Regions from separate parts of the Pararhizobium sp. P1_E7 genome, predicted to be linked through region 1. Evidence: predicted binding sites of a transcription regulator. Region 1 holds the regulator's gene; each other region holds the start of a gene.
What was found. The regulator PhoB, encoded in region 1, activates phosphate uptake and scavenging genes when phosphate is short. The targets are predictions, from matches to a motif close to TGTCATNNANCTGTCAT.

Region 1 (5,536 bases):
GTCGGTGAAACCATGATCGTGGTGCTGGCTGCAGGTGTTGCTGCCCGCATGCAGCTCAACCCGTTCGAAGCGATGACCACGGTCACCGTCAAGATCGTCAATCAGCTGACGGGCGACCTCGAGTTCAACTCGCCGCAGACACTGGTGGCGTTCGCGCTGGGCATCACACTGTTTGCCATCACGCTCTGCCTCAACATCTATGCACTCTACATCGTGCGCAAGTATCGGGAACAGTACGAATGACCGACATGACATCCTCCGTACAGTCCTCCTTCGTGCGCCCGGCGCAGGCAAGACGCGATATCGGCATCAAGAAGCGCTACGCTGCCGAACGCCGCTTCAAGGCTTATGGGCTCATCGCCATCCTGATCGGTCTGTTCTTCCTGTTCGTTCTTTTGTGGACTGTCGTCTCCAAGGGCTACACGGCCTTCCAGCAGACGGCGATCACGCTGCCGATCGAGTTTTCGGAAAAGATCATCGATCCGAAGAACGAGCGTGGTGCAAATCCCACCAAGCTGATGACGGCGAACTATCCGCTTCTGGTGCGCGATGCGCTGGTCAAGGCTCTCGATATCGATCCCGCCAACAAGCCGCTCGTCAAGCAGGCGACGGACATGGTCTCGGCAAGCGCCCGGACGCAGCTTCGCGATCTGGTCGTTGCCAATCCCACACTCATCGGCACGACTGCCAATGTCTCCCTGCTGGCGGAAGGCAATATCGACAGCGCCAACAAGGGGCAGATCGACCTGACCGTTGCCGAGGCCAACCGCAAGGTGAAGGACCAGCAACTCGAATGGATGAAAAAGCTGTCCGAGACCGGTGCCATGGCCAAGCAGTTCAACACCGGCCTGTTCACCTATGGCGCATCGAGCCGGCCTGAAGCTGCGGGCATCGGCGTCGCTGCCCTCGGTTCGCTCTATATGATGCTGATCGTCCTGGCGCTTGCCCTTCCGATCGGCGTTGCAGCATCGATCTACCTGGAAGAGTTCGCGCCCAAGAACAGGCTGACAGACCTCATCGAGGTCAATATCAACAACCTCGCGGCTGTTCCGTCGATCGTCTACGGTCTGCTTGGCCTGTCGATCTTCATCAACTTCGCCGGCATGCCCCGTTCGGCCGCTGTCGTGGGTGGCCTTGTCCTGACGCTGATGACGCTTCCGACGATTATCATCGCCACGCGTGCAGCCTTGAAGGCAGTCCCGCCGTCGATCCGCTCGGCCGCTCTTGGCCTGGGTGCCTCGAAGATGCAGACGATTTTCCACCATGTCCTGCCGCTGGCCATGCCGGGCGTCCTGACAGGAACCATCATCGGTCTGGCGCATGCGCTCGGTGAAACCGCGCCGCTGCTCCTGATCGGCATGGTGGCCTTCGTGGTCGACTATCCCGGCTCGCCGATGGAGCCGTCCACTGCCTTGCCGGTCCAGATCTATATGTGGGCCAACGAAGCCGAACGTGCATTTGTCGAACGGACTTCGGGTGCGATCATGATCCTCTTGATCTTCCTCGTCGTCATGAACCTTGGCGCAATCCTGTTGCGGCGTCGCTTTGAGCGGCGCTGGTAGTGAGGTAGAAACATGAACATGATGTCAGAAGCAGCAGTTGAAAAGGCGCTGGACCAGAAAATGAACACTGTTCCTTTCAAGATGATCGGAAAGGACGTTTCGGTTTATTACGGCGAGAAGCGTGCGCTTTTCGATGTGAACCTCAACGTTCGCGAAAACACGGTCACCGCGCTGATCGGCCCGTCGGGCTGCGGCAAGTCGACGTTCCTGCGGACCCTCAACCGCATGAACGACACGATCGACGGCTGCCGAGTCACCGGCAAGATTACCCTCGACGACGGTGACATCTACGACCCGAGCATCGACGTCGTTGAACTTCGCGCCCGCGTCGGCATGGTCTTCCAGAAGCCCAACCCGTTCCCCAAGTCGATTTACGAGAACGTCACCTACGGTCCGAAGATCCATGGTCTCGCCCGCACCAAGGCTGAACTTGACCAGATCGTCGAGTCGAGCCTGCAGAAGGCCGGTCTCTGGAACGAGGTCAAGGACCGCCTGCATGAATCCGGCACCGGTCTCTCCGGCGGTCAGCAGCAGCGCCTGTGCATTGCCCGCGCCGTCGCCGTCAGCCCGGAAGTCATTCTGATGGATGAGCCCTGTTCGGCGCTGGACCCGATCGCGACCGCCAAGGTGGAAGAGCTGATCCACGAACTGCGCACGAACTTTACGATCGTCATCGTCACGCACTCGATGCAGCAGGCTGCACGCGTGTCGCAGCGCACCGCCATGTTCCACCTCGGCAATCTCGTCGAGGAAAACGACACCGACAAGATGTTCACCAATCCGGACGACCAGCGTACCCAGGACTACATCATGGGCCGTTTCGGCTGAAGGCGCTTCCCCACCCTTCCATGCCGGCAGGGTGGCGGTCTTCCAACCCGGATTGTGATCGCAAGGAAAAACAATCATGTCTACGCACATTGCTTCCGTCTATGACGAAGATCTGAAGTACCTGACCCGCCGCATCTCCGAGATGGGCGGTCTGGCCGAACAGATGGTGGCCGAATCCGTGCGCGCCCTGGTCAATTCCGACCTGGCGCTCGCCCAGAAGGTCATCTCCGACGACACCATCCTCGACGAGGCCGAGCGCCAGATCGGCGAGAAGGCGATCGTCACCATCGCAAAACGCCAGCCGGTCGCCGCCGACCTGCGGGAAATCATGGGGTCGATCCGCATCGCGGCCGATCTGGAGCGGGTCGGCGATCTCGGTAAGAACACTGCCAAGCGCGTCATCGCCGTTTCCAGCGCCAGCCTGCCGCGCCAGCTTGCCCGCGGCCTCGAGCATCTGGCCGAGCTTGCGCTCGTCCAGCTCAAGGAAGTGCTCGACGTCTATGCTTCGCGCTCGCCGGAAAAGGCCAACAGCATTCGCGAACGCGACGGCGAGATCGATGCGATCTATACGTCGCTGTTTCGCGAACTGCTGACTTACATGATGGAAGATCCGCGCAACATCACACCCTGCACGCATCTTCTGTTCTGCGCCAAGAACATCGAGCGCATCGGCGACCACGCCACCAACATCGCCGAAACCATCTACTACATGGCGACCGGCGCGCAACCCGTTGGTGAGCGTCCGAAGGACGATACAGCCAACACCGTCGGCGCGATCGGCAATTGATCGCGTGATTAAGTAAGTAAAGCCTTACGTAATGACTGCGCGAGCGGCCGCTGGAGCCGCTCGGCAAGCCTTCGGCCAGCCGGCCGGGCGCCTAGGAGCTGACTGCATGTTGCCAAGAATTGCCGTTGTTGAAGATGAAGAGGCGCTTAGCGTTCTCCTCAGATACAATCTTGAGGCCGAAGGGTTCGAAGTCGATACGATCAATCGTGGCGACGAGGCGGAAATGCGCCTGCAGGAACGCCTACCCGATCTCCTGATCCTCGATTGGATGCTGCCGGGCGTTTCCGGCATCGAACTCTGCCGCAGGCTGCGCCAGCGCTCTGAGACAGAGCGCCTGCCGATCATCATGCTGACGGCACGCGGCGAGGAAAGCGAGCGCGTCCGCGGGCTTGCCACCGGCGCCGATGACTATGTGGTCAAGCCGTTCTCGACGCCGGAACTCATGGCGCGGGTCAAGGCGATGCTGCGCCGGGCCAAGCCCGAAGTGCTGTCGACGCTGCTGAAATGCGGCGATATCGAACTCGACCGCGAAACCCACCGCGTTCACCGCAAGACCCGTGAAGTCCGCCTCGGACCGACGGAGTTCCGTCTGCTCGAATTCTTCATGGCCTCGCCGGGCCGTGTCTTCTCGCGTTCGCAGCTGCTGGACGGTGTCTGGGGTCACGACATCTATGTCGACGAGCGCACGGTGGACGTCCATGTCGGCCGTTTGCGCAAGGCTCTGAATTTTTCCAACATGCAGGATGTGATCCGCACAGTGCGCGGCGCAGGCTATTCGTTGGAAAGCTGAGCTTCTGTATTGCCCAGACGTAGAAAAGGGGCCGCTTGGGCCCCTTTTTCGTAAAAAGCAATCCGGCCTCAGCGTGCCCGGCGGCGCTCCGCGGAAGGCTGGTAGGCCAGCTTGGCGTGGAACGTGCAGTAGGGCGACGTGTCCGGGGAGTCGTTGCCGCAGAAGTGGAATTCTTCTTTCATCGGATCGCCGATCGGCCATTTGCAGGTGCGGTCGGTCAGCTGCGTCAGTGCCAGGCGGCGCGACATCGGAACAACGACGTTGTTGCCCGCCGGTGCTGCTTCCTGATCCTCGATCGCGTCGATTTCCAATTCTTCCTTCATGACGGCTGCACCGGTGGTGCGCGTCATTGTGCGGGTGGCGGTCATGCGCGATGCGGTGTAGTTGTTCGGTGCGCGGGGAGCTGCGGCAGGCGCGGGGCGTTTTGCCCGTGCCGTGGTCGTGCTGCCGCCAGCCTTGGCGCGGCCCGGCAGGCAGAGCCGGTGAACCTTGCCGATGACGGCATTGCGGCTGACGCCGCCGAGCTGCGCAGCGATCTGGCTCGCGCTCAAACCTTCGGACCACAATTTCTTGAGTTTTTCGACCCGCTCGTCAGTCCAATTCATGGTCTTGTCTCCATTCCCAGCGTTGGTGATGGTCGAATCCTCCACCGAGCCCTGGATGTGCTCCGAGGCTGAAACGCGATAACACTTTTGGTGACTAGGTCCGCCGCATGCGTTCTAGTAATTGTTTCTTAACGTAGAGCCCGGGGGACTCGCTGACAAGAGTCCGGGGAATCCCGCCGAATCGATTTCTGAGTTTTCCCCAACTTGCTTGCGATGCGTGGCATTTTTGCAAGGGTATCCGGCTAAAAAAAATCGCTTCCGCTGTGTCTGCCCGAATTGCCGGAAATCATGGGCTTTTGTTGACATTGCAGTGCGAAATGAAGATAGTGCCCCTGCCGCCGCGAGGCGGCATTTTGATTTTTTACGGGCTGCCCGCAGCCTCGTTGAGGATCTGGTTGTATAATTGCCGTGATGGTTTGAGGAGACACGCGCCATGGCCGATGCCACGCCGCTTTATGACACATATGCCCGTGCGCCCTTGCGGTTCGAGCGCGGCGAAGGCGTCTGGCTGATCACTGAAGATGGCACGCGCTATCTCGATTTCGCCGCCGGTGTCGCGGTCAATTCGCTCGGTCATGCACATCCGCATCTTGTGTCGGCGTTGAAGGAGCAGGCGGACAAGGTCTGGCACCTGTCGAACCTTTATGAAGTCCCCGGCCAGGAAAGCCTCAGCCGCCGCCTGACGGAAGCGACCTTCGCCGACAAGGTGTTCTTCACCAATTCGGGTGCAGAGGCGCTTGAATGCGCCATCAAGACGGCGCGGCGCTATCACTTCGCCAAGGGCCAGCCAGAAAAATTCCATATTATTACCTTCGAAGGCGCCTTCCATGGCCGCACGCTGGCGACGATTGCTGCCGGCGGACAGGAAAAATATCTCGAAGGCTTCGGTCCGAAGGCGCCGGGCTTCTACCAGGTTCCGTTCGGCGACATGGGTGCCCTGAAGGCCGCTATCAGCGAAGAGACC
Region 2 (5,536 bases), on a different contig from region 1:
TGCCGATCATCTACAATGTCTGCAACTTCGCAAAGCCTGCAGACGGAAAACCGGCGCTGCTTTCGCTCGACGACGCCCGCACGCTGTTCCACGAATTCGGCCACGCGCTGCACGGCATGCTGTCGGACGTGACCTACCCCTCGGTCTCTGGCACGGCGGTTTCCCGCGATTTCGTCGAATTGCCATCACAGCTTTACGAACACTGGCTGACGGTGCCGGCGATCCTCAAGCAATATGCCGTGCATTTTGAGACCGGCGAGCCGATGCCGCAGGCCCTGCTCGACAAGGTTCTCGCTGCCCGCACCTTCAATGCCGGCTTCAATACGGTGGAATTCACCTCGTCGGCGATCGTCGACATGGAGTTCCATACCCGCGGCCCGATCGATGATCCGATGGCGGTCCAGGGCGAAATCCTTACTGAGCTCGGCATCCCGAAATCGCTGGTCATGCGTCACGCCTCGCCGCATTTCCAGCACATCTTCGCCGGCGGATATTCCGCCGGGTACTATTCCTACATGTGGTCGGAAGTGCTCGATGCCGACGCCTTCGCCGCCTTCGAGGAGACTGGGGATGCATTCGATACAGGGATGGCGAAGAAGCTGAAGGACCACATCTATTCCGTCGGCGGATCGATCGACCCGGAAGATGCCTACAAGACCTTCCGCGGCAAGCTGCCGAGCCCCGATGCGATGCTGGCCAAGAAAGGGCTGGCTGCCTGAAGCGCGGTTGAAAACCACGCGTCATAAAACGGAAATCGATCTGTCACCGCTCCTTCAGCGCGCCGACATGAATCCCTGCTTAATTCTGCGCCCGGGCGGCACGTTGCCCGGGTCTGGAACAGGAGATATGCATGTCGAATATACTGAAATCCGTCACCCGCCGGACGCTGCTTCAGGGCGTCGGCGCAACCGGTCTCGTCGCCGCTTCCGGCCTTGCGATGCCCTTCTACGCCCGCGCCGCCAATGCGCCGCAATTCACCCATGGCGTTCAATCGGGAGATGTCGATGCGTCCTCCGGCATGATCTGGACGCGCGTCGATCGTCCGTCCCGCATCCAGATGGAGATATCGACGGTCGAGAGCTTCAAGGACGCCGTCAAGCTGGCTCCGATGAACGCCCTGCCGGAAAGCGATTTCACCATGAAGCGGCTGATCGAAAACCTGCCGTCGGACCAGGATATCTTCTACCGCTTCGTTGCCGCCGACCTGCAGGATATCAATGTGGTCTCCGAGCCGATCGTCGGTCGTTTCCGCACCGGTCCGTCCTCGCGCCGCAGTGTCCGCTTCGCCTGGTCCGGCGACACGGCGGGCCAGGGTTTCGGTATCGATGAGAAGGGCATGTATACCTACGGCACGATGGCCAAGCATCAGCCCGACTTCTTCATCCATTCCGGCGACACGATCTATGCCGACGGCGCGCTCAAGGACAGTCTCGACCTGGCCGACGGCTCCAAGTGGATCAACAAGGTCGTGACCGAAGAGAAGCGCAAGGTTGCCGAAACGCTCGCCGAATATCGCGGCCAGTGGAAATACAATATGATGGACGAACACGTCCGTGCCCTGTCGGCCGTGTGTCCGACCTTCTTCCAGTGGGACGACCATGAGGTCCTCAACAACTGGTCGGATTCCAAGAACCTTATGGGCGACGACCGCTATACCGAAAAGTCCATCCACATGCTCTCGGCCCGCGCGGCCCGCGCCTTCCACGAGATGACGCCGATCCGCTACACGCCGGCCGAGCCCGGCCGTGTCTACCGCAAAATCTCCTATGGACCGATGCTGGACGTTTTCTTCATCGACCTCAGATCCTATCGCGGCCCCAATGGCGAGAGCAGGGAAACGGTGATCGACGACAACTCGCGTATTATCGGCGCCGAGCAGATCGCCTGGCTCAAGCGCGAACTCGCCAACTCGCGCGCCACCTGGAAGATCCTTGCCTGCGACATGCCGCTCGGTGTGATCGTCTGGGACAACTTCAAGGAGCTGAAGGGCGCGGAAGCCGTCGCCAACGGCGATAACGGCAAGGCCAGCGGCCGCGAACTCGAGATCGCCGACCTCCTGCGCTACATCAAGAATGCCGGCATCACCAACACCATCTGGCTGACCGCCGACGTGCACTACACGGCCGCCCATTATTACAATCCCGACAAGGCGCAATTCCAGGATTTCGCCCCGTTCTGGGAATTCGTCTCGGGTCCGCTGCATGCCGGCAGCTTTGGCCCGAACGACATGGACATGACCTTCGGCCCCGAAGTCAAGTTCGTCAGCGCGCCAACCAAGGAGCAGGGCCAGAACCTTCCGCCATCGGCCGGTCTGCAGTTCTTCGGCCTCGTCGATATTGACGGTGCAACCGAGCAGCTCACCGTTCGGCTGATGAACCGCGACGACCAGGAGCTGTGGAAGATCACCCTCGATCCTGCCCGCGCGGCCTGACGGGCACATACGCTGCGCGGTGAGACCGGATTTCCGGTCTCACCGCGCCTTTGGTGCTGCATTCGGGAGCGTGTAACAAAACTGTCGCCGAAGTTTCGGAAAACCGTCATTCCGCTTTCAAGAGGCTGACATGATCGGGCCGCTAGGCTGGCTCGGGTTTCACGTGATTCCCGAGACGGTACCGGAGGCCGATTTGGTCGATATTCAGGATACGCTGACCCGCCGCTCCTTTCTGCTTTCTGCAGGTGCTGCCGGGTTTGCCGCCACATCCGTTCTTGCCACGCCATTTTATGCCCGAAGCTACGGCAGGCCGTCTTTCACGCACGGCGTCCAGTCGGGCGATGTCGATACCAAGTCCGGCATGATCTGGACGCGGGCGGACCGGCCGTCGCGGATCGCGGTCGAATATTCGACAACCGAGAGCTTTTCCACCCCGGTGCGGCTGCCATCGATCGACGCGCTGCCCGGCAGCGACTTCACCGTGAAATGCGCTCTGAACCAGTTGCTGCCCGATCAGGACATTTTCTACCGCTTCACCGCGACCGATCTCTACGACAGCAACTCCGTTTCCGAACCGGTCACCGGCCGGTTTCGCACGGCGCCACTGCGCCGCCGCTCGGTTCGCTTCGTCTGGTCGGGCGATACCGCCGGACAGGGCTGGGGCATCGACGATACCGGCATGAAGACCTACTCGACCATGCAGCTGCACGAGCCGGATTTCTTCATCCATTCCGGCGATACGATCTATGCCGACAACCCGATCCCCGACGAAATTCCGCTGAGCGACGGCACGATCTGGAAGAACCGCATCGTCACGCCGGAAAAGCGCGAGGTTGCCCGCACGCTCGATGAATATAGGGGCCAGTGGAAATACAATCTGCTCGACGAGCACGTCCGCGCCCTGAATGCCACATGCCCGACCTTCTACCAGTGGGACGACCATGAGGTTTTGAACAACTGGTCGGCATCGACCGATCTGCGCGATGACCCGCGTTATCCGGACAAGGACGTCGCCGTCTACGCGAGCCGGGCCATGCAGGCCTTCCAGGAGATGACGCCGATCCGCGCCATTCCCGCCCAGCCAGGCCGCATCTTCCGCAAGGTCCCCTATGGCCGGCTGCTCGATGTCTTTTTCGTCGATCTGCGCTCCTATCGTGAAGCCAATCAGGGCGGCGGCAACGAGCTGTTCGGCTGGCGGCAGGCAGACTGGCTGAAACGGGAACTGGCCGCATCAAAGGCAACATGGAAGGTGATCGCCTGCGACATGCCCATCGGCCTCGTCGTCTGGGACGACTTTGCCAACAGGCGCGGCTCCGATGCAATCGCCAATGGCGACAATGGCAAGCCGGCCGGCCGCGAGACCGAATTTGCCGAAATCCTCACCTTCATCCGCGACAACGCCATCCAGAACATCGTCTGGCTGACGGCGGACGTGCACTACACCGCCGCCCATCACTACGATCCGGCCCGCGCCGCCTTCAAGGACTTCCTGCCGTTCTGGGAGTTCGTTTCCGGACCGCTGCACTCAGGCACGTATGGACCGAAGGAACTGGACATGACGTTCGGTCCCGATGTTCGTTTCATCAAGGCGGCAGGCACCGGCATCGACCAGAACCTGCCGCCGTCCGCCGGCCTGCAATTCTTCGGCCTTGTCGATATCAACGGCCAGACCGAACAGATGACGGTTCGGCTGATGGACCGGGACGACCGCGAACTCTGGCAGATCACGCTCGATCCGGCTGGAAATTCCGTATGAAACGGCGGCTGGATTCACCCTCTCTCAAGACTTTGCCGCCATCCCCCCTTTCGCAAATGCAAAAAAACCTGTATGAGCCGCGCAATTGAAGATGCGGCGTGCCTAAGATACGCCCCGAAACCTCCGAGTATTCACACATGAAAATGCGCAACATCGCGATCATCGCACACGTTGACCATGGGAAAACCACGCTTGTCGACGAACTTCTGAAGCAGTCGGGTTCGTTCCGCGACAACCAGCGCACGACAGAGCGCATGATGGATTCGAACGATCTCGAAAAAGAGCGCGGCATCACCATTCTTGCCAAGGCCACTTCGATCGAGTGGAAGGGTACCCGCATCAACATCGTCGACACCCCCGGCCACGCCGACTTCGGCGGTGAAGTCGAGCGTATCCTGTCGATGGTCGATGGCGCGATCGTTCTGGTCGACAGCTCGGAAGGTCCGATGCCGCAGACCAAGTTCGTGGTTTCCAAGGCGCTGAAGGTCGGCCTTCGCCCGATCGTCGCGATCAACAAGATCGACCGTCCGGACGGCCGCCACGAGGAAGTCATCAACGAAGTCTTCGACCTCTTTGCAAACCTTGACGCGACCGACGAGCAGCTCGACTTCCCGATCCTCTACGGTTCGGGCCGCAACGGCTGGATGAATCTCAATCCGGAAGGTCCGAAGGAAGAGGGCCTCGCGCCGCTTCTCGACCTCGTTCTCAAGCACGTTCCAGAGCCGAGCGTCGGCGACGAAGACGGCGCCTTCCGCATGATCGGCACGATCCTGGAAGCCAACCCCTTCCTCGGCCGCATCATCACCGGCCGCATCCACTCCGGTTCGATCAAGCCAAACCAGGCCGTCAAGGTTCTCGGCCAGGACGGCAAGCTGATTGAAAACGGCCGTATCTCCAAGATCCTCGCTTTCCGTGGCATCGAGCGTACACCGATCGACGAAGCGCATGCGGGCGACATCGTCGCGATCGCCGGCCTGTCCAAGGGTACGGTCGCCGACACATTCTGCGATCCCTCGGTCACCGAGGCGCTGCATGCCCAGCCGATCGACCCGCCAACGGTCACCATGTCCTTCATCGTCAACGACTCGCCGCTGGCCGGCACCGAAGGCGACAAGGTCACCTCGCGTGTCATCCGCGACCGCCTGTTCAAGGAAGCCGAAGGCAACGTCGCGCTGAAGATTGAAGAAGCCGAAGGCAAGGATTCGTTCTACGTCTCCGGCCGTGGCGAATTGCAGCTGGCCGTTCTGATCGAAACCATGCGCCGCGAAGGTTTTGAGCTTGCCGTATCGCGTCCGCGCGTCGTCATGCACAAGGACGAAGCCACCGGCCAGATGCTGGAGCCTGTCGAA
Region 3 (5,536 bases), on a different contig from region 1:
GACGAAGGCAACGACGGACATCGAATAGAAGCCGTGGACGCCGAACCAAGTGTAGAAATATCCGGATGTGAAGGTAAAAATCGCCGAGAACACGCCGGTATAGAAGAAGTAGAGCCCCTGGGCGGAGGATTCCTGTTCTTCAGGAACGCGCTGCACCAGAATGTTCTGCATGCCGGTGTGCATGATCGCATAGGTGAAGGCGTGGAAACATTGCAGGGCGAAATAGCCCCCAAAGCCGAGATCCATCGGAAAGATGATCCAGCGCACCACCGCAAGGACGCAGCCTGAAAAGATCATCGTCCACAGGCTGAACCGCCGGATGATCATCCTGGCGCAGAAGAACATCGCCACCTCGGCGGCGACCCCGGCACTCCACAGCAGGCCGATTTCAGTGCCGGTAAAACCGATATGCTGCCAGTAGATCGCCGAGAAGGCGAACAGCATCGCATGGCTGCCGTTGACCAGCGTCACGCCGATCAAAAGCAGTTGCAGATCGAGTTTGCGCAGCGCCTTTGGCGGCGGCTCCGTCAGCGTCGTCAGTGTCGAGGGCCGGCGTGGCCGCCCGACCCGCGGCGCGATGAAGGTCATGAGGATCATCAAGAGGAAACCGCCGGCCATGGCGGGCAGCACCATCGAGCCGCCGTAGAGGCCGATCATCACGCCGCCCAGCATCGTCGCCCCGATGAAGGCGACGGACCCCCAGACGCGCATGGTCGCATAGTCGTAGCCCCAGCGGCGCACGCCGGTCAGCGCAATCGCCTCGACGATCGGAACATAGGGCGAATAGACACCGCCCTGCAAAGCATAGATGATCAGGACGAACCAGAAACTGTGGGAAACGAACAGCGCCAGCGCCGTCAGCAGCGACAACACCGCCGACCAGATCAGAACTTCGGCGCGCTCGCCGATCCTGTCGGCCAGAAGTCCGACCAGCGGTGCCGTGATGACGCGCACGAACATCGGCACGGCAAGGATGATGCCGATTTCGAAATCGCTCAGCGACAACGTCGTCAGCCAGACCGGAAAATACGGCATGGCGAAACCGTTGACGACGAGAGGCGCGCAGAAGAGCAAGGCGATACGCGGCACGAAATAGGCCGGCGCTTCCTCGCGAAAGGGAGGCGGAGATGAGGGAATCATGGAAGGACCTGACAGTTGCGTCCATGATTTATCACGGCGCCGGAGTGCGGCGCTAGAAGCTAGATTTCCCTACTGTCTTCGACGTCGGCGGTTTTATGCCGCCTGTTGCGAAAGAACCCGGGCCATCATCACTTCGACCTCGGATGTGTCCTCACGCACGACGGGTGCTCCGCTCAACTGGCGCCAGGTAATCAGTTCCATCGTGCCGTCGTGATGCTCGGCAATGGCTGTGCAGCTCTCCACCCAGTCGCCGGTATTGATATAGCGGATGCCGCCGATATCCTCGATGACGGCGTGATGGATGTGGCCACAGATGACGCCGTCGGCATTTTCCCGTCGCGCTTCGTCGGCAACGACACGTTGGAACTCGCCGATGAAATTCACCGCGTGCTTGACCTGCAGCTTCGCCCAGGCCGAGAACGACCAGTAGGGCATGCCGAGGCGGCGGCGGATGGCCGACAGCCCGATATTGATGACGATCGCCATGTCGTAGGCCCAGTCGCCGAGATAGGCCAGCAGACGGGCATTGCGCACCACGACGTCGAACTCGTCGCCATGCAGCACAAGATATTTGCGGCCATCGGCAGCCTCGTGCATGTGGCGCTGGGCAACCTCGATACCGCCGAAATGCACGCCCGGAAAATCGCGCATGAACTCGTCGTGATTGCCTGGAATGTAGATGATGCGGCTGCCCTTGCGCGCTTTGCGCAACAGCTTCTGGACGACATCGTTGCAAGCCTGCGGCCAGTACCAGCTGCGCTTCAATCGCCAGCCGTCGACGATATCGCCGACCAGAATGATCGTCTCCGCCTCGGTGACACGCAGGAAATCGAGGAGGTAGTCGGTCTTCGCGGCCTTCGATCCCAGATGAACGTCGGAAATGAACAGGGTCCTGAAACGCTGGGGTTCTTGCTCTTTCTCGGTCATGCTGCCTCGCAACGGTCTATCGTGCCTCTCTTAAGAGCCTTCAAAAACAGACTCTTGTTTCAGGAGAATGACAGCCTGTGGAACGAGCCGCGGTCCCGGCGAAACACCTGTTCCCGAAAACCGGTGATAAACGCCCGTTTCGAAACTGTACGCAACCGCCGTTTCATGCAAAAAGAGCCGCGACGAACACGTAGGGAATAAGAAAATGAGCACCGGCGACAAGGCCAAGACACCAGCGGCTCCAGCAAGCGGCGACCTCGATGAGCAGGCGCTGTTCTTCCACCGTTATCCACGCCCCGGCAAGCTCGAGATCCAGCCGACCAAGCCGCTCGGCAACCAGCGCGACCTGGCGCTCGCCTATTCTCCGGGCGTTGCAGCCCCCTGCCTTGCCATCCGCGACGATCCATCGACCGCCGCCGACTACACGGCGCGCGCCAATCTTGTCGCGGTCGTTTCGAACGGCACGGCGGTGCTCGGGCTTGGCAATATCGGTCCGCTTGCATCCAAGCCGGTCATGGAAGGCAAGGCCGTCCTGTTCAAGAAATTCGCAGGGATCGACGTCTTCGATATCGAGATCGATGCGCCCGAGATCGACCAGATGGTCAATGTCATCGCAGCGCTGGAACCCACCTTCGGCGGCATCAACCTGGAAGACATCAAGGCGCCGGAGTGCTTCGAGGTCGAACGCCGGTTGCGCGAGAAGATGGACATTCCGGTTTTCCATGACGACCAGCACGGAACCGCGATCATCGTCGCCGCCGCCATCCTCAACGGCCTCGAACTCGCCGGCAAGGACATCGCCAAGGCAAAGATCGTCACGTCGGGCGCCGGTGCTGCCGCACTCGCCTGCCTCAATCTTCTGGTGACGCTCGGTGCGCGGCGCGAAAACATCTGGGTCCACGATCTCGAAGGCCTCGTCTATGCCGGCCGCGAAGTGCTGATGGACGAGTGGAAGTCGATCTATGCGCAGGACAGCGAAAACCGCGTTCTGGCCGACAGCATTGCCGGTGCCGATGTCTTCCTCGGCCTTTCGGCCGCAGGCGTTCTGAAGCCCGAGCTTTTGGTGCAGATGGCGGAAAAGCCGCTGATCATGGCGCTCGCCAACCCCAATCCCGAAATCATGCCGGAAGTGGCGCGCGCTGCCCGCCCCGACGCGATGATCTGCACCGGCCGTTCGGACTTTCCCAACCAGGTCAACAACGTTCTTTGCTTCCCCTATATCTTCCGCGGCGCGCTCGACTGCAGTGCCCGCACGATCAACGAGGAAATGAAGATGGCGGCCGTGCGCGCCATCGCAGCCCTCGCCCGCGAAGAGCCGTCGGATGTTGCTGCCCGTGCCTATTCCGGCGAGACACCGGTTTTCGGCCCGGACTACCTGATCCCCTCGCCGTTCGATCAGCGCCTGATCCTGCGCATTGCGCCGGCCGTTGCCAAGGCGGCCGCCGACAGCGGCGTCGCCAACCGGCCGATTGCCGATTTCGACGCCTATCTCGACCAGCTCAACCGCTTCGTCTTCCGCTCCGGCTTCATCATGAAGCCGATCTTCGCCGCCGCCAAGAATGCCCAGAAGAACCGGGTGATCTTCTCCGAAGGCGAGGATGAGCGCGTGCTGCGCGCCGCCCAGGTGCTGCTCGAAGACGGCACGGCCCGCCCGATCCTGATCGGCCGTCCTCACATCATCGAGACGCGACTGAAGCGCTACGGCCTGCGCATTCGCCCGGACGTGGACTTCGAAGTGGTCAACCCGGAAGGCGATCCGCGCTTCCGCGATTATGTCGATGACTATTTCGCACTGGTCGGCCGCCTCGGCGTCATCCCGGAAGCTGCCCGTACCATCGTCCGTACCAACCAGACCGTCATCGGCGCGCTCGCTGTCCGGCGCGGTGAAGCCGATGCGCTGATCTGCGGTGTCGAAGGCCGCTACAGCGCCCATCTGCGGGCCGTTTCCCAGATCATCGGCAAGCGCGAGGGCGTCCTGGATTTCTCGGCGCTCAGCCTGCTGATCTCGCAGCGCGGCGCCACCTTCCTCACCGATACCTATGTGACCTTCGATCCGACGGCCGAGGAAATCGCCCAGAAGACGGTGATGGCCGCGCAGGAAATCCGCCGCTTCGGTATTACGCCGCGTGCAGCCCTCGTGTCGCATTCGAATTTCGGATCGCGGGATTCGGAAAGCGCCTTCAAGATGCGCAAGGCGATGCAGATCGTCCGGGAACTGGAGCCGGATCTCGAAGCGGACGGCGAAATGCACGGCGATTCCGCCATTTCGGAAATTCTGCGCAAGCGGGTGATGCCCGATAGTACGCTGGCCGGTGAAGCCAATCTGCTGGTCTTCCCCAATCTTGACGCCGCCAACATCACGCTCGGCGTGGTCAAGACGATGACCGACAGCCTGCATGTGGGGCCGATCCTGCTCGGAACAGCCCTGCCCGCGCATATCCTGTCGCCATCGGTGACATCGCGCGGCGTCGTCAACATGGCAGCGCTGGCTGTGGTGGAAGCCTCATACCCGGCTTGATTCGAACCAGATTGAGTCGGTCGAGTCCCGGCTCAATCTGGTTATAATTTTGCTCAAAATTACAATTTAAAATTGTAAAATTTAGGAAATTTCTGTTAACCAAAGATTGCGCTAGACAAACATTAAAAACAGTTATCATGGTAAATTCCCTTAAATAACAGGGTATTTGCAACATGACTGACCAACAGGCATTCTTTGACCTGCTGGACATTATGGAAAACGAGAAACTCGTTGAAGCAAAACGGTTTTTCGCCCTGATGCGCAGCACATTCAGCATTGCAAATCTGCTTTACGCCGATGTCGACATTCTGGCGACGGGCTTCGCGTTTCACCGGCTACATTATACCTTCAGCGGTTGTGCGGTGAGAACCTATCTCGATGAAGGATTTTACCGGATCGATCCTGTCCTTCGGCTCACCATGGGCGGCATCCGGCCGGTGGACTGGGCGACCGCCCGCGAACTCCACCCCGAAAGCGAACCGCTCTTTTCCGCCGCTATGCGATTGGGGCTTGGCGTAGATGGCGTCACGCTGCCACTTGCGACCCCCACACGCCGCCTGGCCTTTTTGGCAATCCATGCCGATGTCTCGGCTGAAGAGTGGCCGGCCTACCGGCGCAACCATCTGCGCGACTTTCAACTGCTGGCCAACCTCTTCCATGCCTCCCTCCTGGAAAACGACAACCGGATCGAGCTTTCGCAGCAGGGCGCCAAGACGTTGACCCATCGTGAGACAGAAGTGCTCGGCTGGACCGCAGCGGGAAAGAGCTATTGGGAGATCGGCACGATCCTCGGCATTTCCGAACGCACCGTTCGTTTCTTCATGACCAACGCCCGCCGCAAGTTGAATGTCGTCTCCAACACGCAGGCCGTCGCCCAGGCCGTGCGGCGTGATCTCATCCAGACATTCTGATTTCCCCCCGGGCAAGGCTCCGGTTCAGCAATCACACCAC

Region 2: a site for PhoB is predicted at 2,503-2,519, ahead of AC1D17_RS06290 (alkaline phosphatase D family protein). Genes of this name have one in related genera too.
Region 3: a site for PhoB is predicted at 2,124-2,140, ahead of AC1D17_RS07855 (UDP-2,3-diacylglucosamine diphosphatase). Genes of this name have one in related genera too.

What each region holds. Positions count from the first base shown of each region.
Region 1 is NZ_JBFUBH010000032.1:5,812-11,347, reverse strand. It holds gene pstC (phosphate ABC transporter permease subunit PstC) at 1-243, shown strand, start outside; gene pstA (phosphate ABC transporter permease PstA) at 240-1,562, shown strand; gene pstB (phosphate ABC transporter ATP-binding protein PstB) at 1,575-2,390, shown strand; gene phoU (phosphate signaling complex protein PhoU) at 2,467-3,177, shown strand; gene phoB (phosphate regulon transcriptional regulator PhoB) at 3,284-3,967, shown strand; gene AC1D17_RS21010 (GcrA family cell cycle regulator) at 4,036-4,572, opposite strand; gene AC1D17_RS21005 (acetylornithine transaminase) at 5,006-5,536, shown strand, end outside.
Region 2 is NZ_JBFUBH010000004.1:55,735-61,270, forward strand. It holds gene AC1D17_RS06280 (M3 family metallopeptidase) at 1-719, shown strand, start outside; gene AC1D17_RS06285 (alkaline phosphatase D family protein) at 851-2,431, shown strand; gene AC1D17_RS06290 (alkaline phosphatase D family protein) at 2,562-4,187, shown strand; gene typA (translational GTPase TypA) at 4,325-5,536, shown strand, end outside.
Region 3 is NZ_JBFUBH010000005.1:114,377-119,912, reverse strand. It holds gene AC1D17_RS07860 (MFS transporter) at 1-1,140, opposite strand, end outside; gene AC1D17_RS07855 (UDP-2,3-diacylglucosamine diphosphatase) at 1,234-2,079, opposite strand; gene AC1D17_RS07850 (NADP-dependent malic enzyme) at 2,273-4,585, shown strand; gene AC1D17_RS07845 (LuxR C-terminal-related transcriptional regulator) at 4,759-5,496, shown strand.